2 linked regions of the Verminephrobacter eiseniae EF01-2 genome follow. The protein of the gene in region 1 binds, or shares a complex with, the protein of each later gene. Links are inferred from orthologs where the notes say so. Each region holds a gene or a part of one and is shown on either strand. Other genes may lie near its edges.

What was found. The genes of interacting proteins can lie anywhere in the genome.
Region 2: the proteins of mnmG (region 1) and mnmE are in contact, whole or in part, in a solved structure (PDB 9HIP), measured with the Escherichia coli proteins. The link is inferred for Verminephrobacter eiseniae EF01-2 from one-to-one orthologs.

Annotation. Positions count from the first base shown.
Region 1 is NC_008786.1:1,183,241-1,186,484, forward strand. Bases 339-3,244 are described here. They hold mnmG (tRNA uridine-5-carboxymethylaminomethyl(34) synthesis enzyme MnmG), read left to right. Parts: upstream 339-756; coding sequence 757-2,733; downstream 2,734-3,244. Other genes in these bases: VEIS_RS05235 (NADPH-dependent FMN reductase), read right to left, coding at 339-585; rsmG (16S rRNA (guanine(527)-N(7))-methyltransferase RsmG), read left to right, coding at 2,733-3,244. In the rest of the region: more of VEIS_RS05235, read right to left, coding at 1-338. UniProt on the Escherichia coli protein: NAD-binding protein involved in the addition of a carboxymethylaminomethyl (cmnm) group at the wobble position (U34) of certain tRNAs, forming tRNA-cmnm(5)s(2)U34.
Region 2 is NC_008786.1:5,561,754-5,565,267, reverse strand. Bases 358-3,356 are described here. They hold mnmE (tRNA uridine-5-carboxymethylaminomethyl(34) synthesis GTPase MnmE), read left to right. Parts: upstream 358-1,120; coding sequence 1,121-2,593; downstream 2,594-3,356. Other genes in these bases: VEIS_RS24330 (LysR family transcriptional regulator ArgP), read right to left, coding at 2,597-3,356; yidC (membrane protein insertase YidC), read left to right, coding at 358-1,124. Also shown: more of yidC, read left to right, coding at 1-357; more of VEIS_RS24330, read right to left, coding at 3,357-3,514. UniProt on the Escherichia coli protein: Exhibits a very high intrinsic GTPase hydrolysis rate. Involved in the addition of a carboxymethylaminomethyl (cmnm) group at the wobble position (U34) of certain tRNAs, forming tRNA-cmnm(5)s(2)U34.

The sequences.
Region 1 (3,244 bases):
ATCGGCATGCAGACGGCCCGCAGCCCATAGCACCTGATTGACGACGGCGCGCACGCGGTCGCGGTCGGTCTGCTGCACCAATGCGCCCTGGGCGTCGAATGCGCTGTTGGCCTGGCCCAGCGCAAAGGCCTTGGGTGCGAGCCAGCATTCCAGGTTGATGAGCAGGGATGCCAGGTGGCTTTGTGAGCGCCGCCCGCCCATTGCGCCGGGGGATGCGCTGAGCAGGCCCACCACCTTGCCGCGCAAGGGTTTGATGCCGTCTTGCCAGTCGGCGTGGGCTGGCACCGGGCAGGACGCCCAGTCGATGGTGTTTTTGAGCAGGGCGGTGTAGCTGCCGTTGTATTCGGGCGAGCAGATGATCCAGGCCGGGTGTTGCCACAAAACCTCTTTGAGCCGGATCACGTCGGCGGGGGTGCTTGGAAGGTCGGCGTGGTACAGCGGGATGTCGAAGTCTGACAGCTCCAGCAGCGTGACGCTGGCGCCCGCGTCGCGCGCGATGGTGGCGCTGGCCCGGGCCAGGCGACGGTTCAAGGATTGCTGGCGCGTGCTGCCGGCAAAGATCAGAAGTGGCAGTGCGGTGGGCATGGCCCGATTGAAGCACGGCGGCGCATGGGTCTGCGCAAAGTGGGAAAATTGCGGCCCGCCTGCCCGGGATGCCGGCTGCATTGGCCGGGGGTGTGGCAGGGCCGGTGGCCTTCCGGCGGCTGCGCGGGCCGGGTGTTTTGGTGATGGGGGCGCTGGCCCCGGAGTGCTTTCATGCTGTATCCGCAGGAATTCGATGTGATCGTCGTCGGCGCTGGCCATGCGGGCACCGAGGCCGCGTTGGCTGCTGCGCGCCTGGGGCAAAGGACGCTGCTGCTGACCCAGAGCCTGGAGACTCTGGGCCAGATGAGCTGCAACCCCTCCATTGGCGGCATTGGCAAGGGCCATCTGGTCAAGGAGGTGGATGCGCTCGGTGGCGCGATGGCGCTGGCCACGGACGAGAGCGGCATACAGTTTCGCATTCTCAACCGTTCCAAAGGCCCGGCGGTGCGGGCCACGCGCGCGCAGGCCGATCGCCTGCTGTACAAGGCCGCGATCCGCCGCAGGCTGGAGAACCAGCCCGGGCTGTGGCTGTTCCAGCAGGCCGTGGATGACCTGATGCTCGAGGGCGACCGGGTGGTGGGTGCTGTCACGCAGGTGGGCGTGGTCTTTTGCGCGCGCGCGGTGGTGCTGACGGCGGGCACCTTTCTCGACGGCAAGATTCATGTGGGTCTGAGCCATTACGCCGCCGGCCGCGCCGGGGAGCCGTCGGCGATCGGCCTGTCGGCCCGTCTGAAGGAGCTCAAGCTGCCGCAGGGCCGCCTGAAGACCGGCACGCCCCCGCGCATCGATGGGCGCAGCATCGATTGGTCCCAATGCGAAGAGCAACCGGGCGACGGTATGCCCGGTGGCGTGAATGCGGGCCAGGTGCCGGTGTTCAGCTTCATGGCCCATGCCTATGGCGGGGCACGGATGCACCCGCAGCAGTTGCCTTGCTGGATCACCCACACCAACCAGCGAACGCATGCGATCATCCGCAGCGGCTTTGACCGCAGCCCGATGTTCACCGGATCGATCGAGGGCGTAGGCCCGCGCTACTGCCCCAGTGTCGAGGACAAGATCAACCGCTTTGCGGACAAGGACAGCCACCAGGTTTTTCTGGAGCCAGAGGGCCTGGGCACGCACGAGGTCTACCCCAACGGCATCAGCACCAGCCTGCCGTTCGATATTCAGTACCAACTGGTGCGCAGCATGGCGGGGCTGGAAAACGCGCATATCTTGCGGCCTGGCTATGCCATCGAGTACGACTACTTCGACCCGCGTGCGCTCAAGAGCAATTTCGAGACGCGGCAGATCCGGGGCCTGTTTTTTGCCGGCCAGATCAATGGCACCACGGGCTATGAGGAGGCGGCTGCGCAGGGCTTGTTTGCCGGCGTCAACGCCGCGCTGCAATGCCGGGGCGATGCGCCCTGGCTGCCCGGTCGCGATCAGGCGTATCTGGGGGTGCTGGTCGACGATCTGATCACCAAGGGCGTGACCGAGCCTTACCGCATGTTCACCAGCCGGGCCGAGTTCCGCCTGCAACTGCGTGAAGACAACGCCGACATGCGCCTGACCGAAGTGGGGCGCCGCATGGGCTTGGTCGATGACGCGCGCTGGGAGGTTTTCAGCCGCAAGCGCGATGCTGTTTTGCGCGAAACTGAGCGCCTGAAGGCGACCTGGGTGAACCCGCGCAACCTGCCTGACATCGAATCCGGGCGCGTGTTGGGCAAGCCGATGGCGCACGAGTACAGCCTGTTCGAGTTGCTGCGCCGCCCCGATGTGGACTATGCCGGGCTGATGTCGCTCGACGGCGGCAAATACGCGGCGGCCGACGTTTCACGTGAAACATTGGGCATGTTGAGCGAATCGGTGGTCGAGCAGGTGGAGATTGCCGCCAAGTACGCGGGCTACATCGAGCGCCAGAAGGGGGAGGTCGAACGCGCCGCCCATTTCGAGACGCTGCGCCTGCCTGCCGGCCTGGATTATGCGCAGGTCACGGCCCTGAGCATCGAGGCGCGCCAGGTGCTCAGCCGCCATCGCCCGGAGACCCTGGGCCAGGCTTCGCGCATCACCGGCATCACGCCTGCGGCCATTTCGCTGCTGTTGGTGCATTTGAAGAAGGGCGGATTCAAGGGGTTCATGTCCGCCAACGCTGACGCGCAGGCATGATGACCAGCCTGGGCAATGATGTGCTGCGTGCCCGACTGCAATCGGGGGCCGAGGTGTTGGCGCCGGGTTTGGACGCTGCGCAGATCGATCGCTTGATGGATTTTCTGGCGCTGCTGCAAAAGTGGAACCGGGTCTACAACCTGACGGCGTTGCAGGATCCGCAGGAAATGCTCACGCAGCATCTGCTCGACAGCCTGGCGGCGCTGGCTCCGTTGCGCCGCCAGTTGGCCCACTTGGCCCACTTGGCCCATTCGACCGGTCTGGCCGGGCCGGGGCAGGGCGCCGGGCCTCGGCGCTTGCTCGATGTGGGTTCGGGCGCTGGCCTGCCGGGCGTGGTGTTTGCCATCTGCTGCCCGCAGTTGGATGTGCACTGCGTCGACAGCGTGGGCAAGAAGGCCGCTTTCATTGGGCAGGTGGCGTTGCAGCTCAGGCTGCGCAACCTGCATGGCGTGCACGCGCGGGTCGAAACGCTGACCACGCCGTTCGAGATCATCTGCTGCCGCGCGTTTGC
Region 2 (3,514 bases), 4.4 Mb from region 1 along the record:
GCGGCAGCTATGCGATTGCCGTCCGGCATGAGGTGGTCAACACCGGCAGCGCTACCGTGTCGCCACAGTTGTATCTGCAACTGGTGCGCGACGGCAACAAGCCGCCCGGAGAGTCCTCGTTTTATTCCACCTTCACCGGCCCTGCGGTCTACACCGACGCCAAGAAGTACCAGAAGATCGAGTTCAAGGACATAGAAAACGACAAGGTCGATATCCCCAAGGAGGCGCCCGACGGCTATGTCGCGATGGTGCAGCATTACTTTGCCACGGCCTGGCTGCTGGCCGATGGGGTGCAGCGCCAACCGTTCACCCGCAAGGTCGACACCAACCTGTACTCGGTGGGCATGCTCACGCCGCTGGGCAGCATCGCGCCCGGTGCCAGCCGGACGCTCGACGCCCGCCTGTTCGCCGGCCCGCAGGTCGAAACCATGCTGGAGACCCTGTCCCCCGGGCTGGAACTGGTCAAGGACTACGGCTGGCTGACCATCCTGGCCAAGCCGCTGTACTGGCTGCTCGAACAGTTGCACAAGCTGCTGCGCAACTGGGGCTGGTCCATCGTCGGTCTGGTGTTGCTGCTCAAGATCGCGTTCTATTGGCTCAATGCCAAAGCCTACGCCAGCATGGCCAAGATGAAGGCCATCAATCCCAAGATCATGGAGATGCGCGAGCGCCTGAAGGACAAGCCGCAACAGATGCAGCAGGAGATGATGCGCATCTACCGCGAGGAAAAGGTCAACCCGATGGGGGGCTGCTTTCCGATCGTGATCCAGATTCCGGTGTTCATCGCGCTGTACTGGGTGCTGCTGTCCAGCGTGGAGATGCGCAACGCGCCGTGGATCGGCTGGATCCATGATCTGTCCACACCCGACCCGCTCTTCATCCTGCCGCTGTTGATGACGGCCAGTTCACTGTTGCAGACGGCGCTGAACCCGGCGCCGCCCGATCCGATGCAGGCCAAGATGATGTGGTTCATGCCGCTGATCTTCAGCGTGATGTTTTTCTTCTTCCCGGCCGGCCTGGTGCTGTACTGGCTGACCAACAACATCCTGTCGATTGCGCAGCAGTGGATCATCAACACCCGCATGGGCGTGCCGCCGCAGTTCAATCTGCCCAAGTTCCGGTGAGGCGGCATGACCCCATCGTGGCCATCGCCAGCGCTGCCGGACGCGGGGCGATCGGCATCGTGCGGGTCTCGGGCAACGCGCTCGGCGCGCTGGCGCAGGCCCTGTGCGGGCGCGCGCTCCAGCCGCGCATGGCGACCTACCTGGCTTTTCGCGACGCCCGGGGGCAGCCCATCGACCAGGGGCTGGCGCTGTACTTTCCAGGCCCGCACAGCTACACCGGCGAAGATGTGCTGGAGTTGCAAGCCCATGGCGGGCCGGTGGTGCTGCAACTGCTGCTGGCGCGCTGCCTGGAGGCCGGCGCCGGCGCTGATCCGGCCACCGGGCGGCCCTGCCTGCCCGGGCTGCGGCTGGCGCAGCCGGGAGAGTTCACCGAGCGCGCCTTCCTCAACGACAAGATCGACCTGGCCCAGGCCGAGGCCATTGCCGACCTGATCGACGCCAGCACCGAGGCGGCGGCGCGCAGTGCCAGCCGGTCGCTCAGCGGGGCCTTTTCCGCCGGAATTCATGGCCTGTGCGATGCGCTGATAGCGCTGCGCACGTTGGTCGAGGCCAGCCTCGACTTTCCGGAAGAGGAGACCGATTTCCTGCACCAGGCCGACGCGCGCGGACAACTGTCGAGACTGCGGCAAGCGCTGGGCGCGGTGCTGCAACAGGCGCGCCAGGGCGCATTGCTGCGCGATGGCATCGAGGTGGTCATTGCCGGCCAACCGAATGCGGGCAAGAGCTCGCTGCTCAACGCGCTGGCCGGGGCCGAGTTGGCCATCGTCACGCCGGTGGCGGGCACCACCCGCGACAAGGTGCAGCAGACCATACAGATCGAGGGCGTGCCGCTGCGCATCATCGACACGGCCGGCTTGCGCGCCAGCGACGATGAGGTCGAACGCATCGGCATCGCGCGCAGTTGGGAGGCGATGGCCGCTGCCGATGCCGTGCTGTTCCTGCACGACCTGGCGCGCGCGCAGACGCCAAAATACATCGCTGACGACGCCGAAATAGAACGCGCGCTGGCCCGGAAGCTGCCTCCAGGCGTTGCCGTGATCGATGTCTGGAACAAGCTCGACTGCGTTGCCGCTCCGGCCGAATTGGCCGCACCGACCGCACCGACCGAATCGGCCGCCGTACCCCCCGCATCCGCCCGCCCTGCACCTGCCCCGCGCCCGGCGGTGCAACTGTCGGCCCGCACCGGTCAGGGGCTCGATGGCTTGCGGCGCATCCTGCTGGAGGTGGCGGGCTGGCAATCGGTCCCCGAGGGCATTTGCATCGCCCGCGCCCGGCATGTCCAGGCGCTGCAAATGGCGGCGGCCCATTTGGAGCAAGCCGCAGACCAGTTGCAGGCCCGGGGTGCGGCGCTGGAACTGCTGGCCGAAGAACTGCGGCTGGCGCAAAACGCGCTCGACAGCATCACCGGCGCGTTCACCAGCGACGACCTGCTCGGGGCCATCTTCGCGCGCTTTTGCATCGGCAAATAGGGGTCAGGCTGCTGCGACCAGCGCCTGGGCGGCAGCCCCCGTCAGCGCCGCAGACAGCGCATCGAGCAAGGCCGATTCCAGGTTCCAGCAATGCCAATACAGCGCAATCGGCAACGACCTGCCGGGCGCCAGGTCGACCATGCTGCCGTCGGCCACCGGGCCACGGGCCAGTAGTTCGGGCACCACGCCCACGGCCCAGCCTGCGGCCACGGCGCGCATCTGTGCCTCCGACCCCGGCACGAACAATTGATTGAGCGCCACGCGCCTGAGCCCGAACGCGCGCGCCACGAACTCGGCGGCCATGTCGTCCTTGCGGTTGAACGACAGAAACGACACCGCCCGGAAGTTATGGGCGCTCAGCCCCTGCGGCAGGTGCTGCTGCGCGTAGCCCGTCGCCGCCACGGCCACGTAACGCATGGCCCCCAGCGGCACCATCTTGCAACCGCGCAAAGCCTGGCGCAGCGTGGTCACGCAGCCGAGCACCTGGCCGCTGCGCAGCCATTCCTGGGTGAAGTCCTGGTCATCGACGATGATCTCCAGCGGCAGACGCTGCTGCACCAGAGCGTGCAACGCGCCCATGGCCCAGGTGGCAATGCTGTCGGCGTTGATGGCGATCGCGATGCGCTCGTCCTCGCGCGTGCCAGCGGGGGCGCTCGGGGCCAACTCTTGCAAGTCGCGCTCCAGGCCGGCGCGCAGCAGCCGCAACTGCTTGGTGTGCTTGAGCAGCAACTGCCCGGCCGGGGTGGGCCGCAGCGGCCGGCTGCGCACGATCAGCACCGAGCCTACCTGGGCCTCCAGCACACGCAAGCGCTGCGACACCGCCGACTGCGTGACATTCAGGCGCTGCGCGGCACGCTCGAAACCGCCCTCTTCGACGATGGCGGCCAGGCATTCCAGCGCGGCGGGATCGTAGCTGCTCAT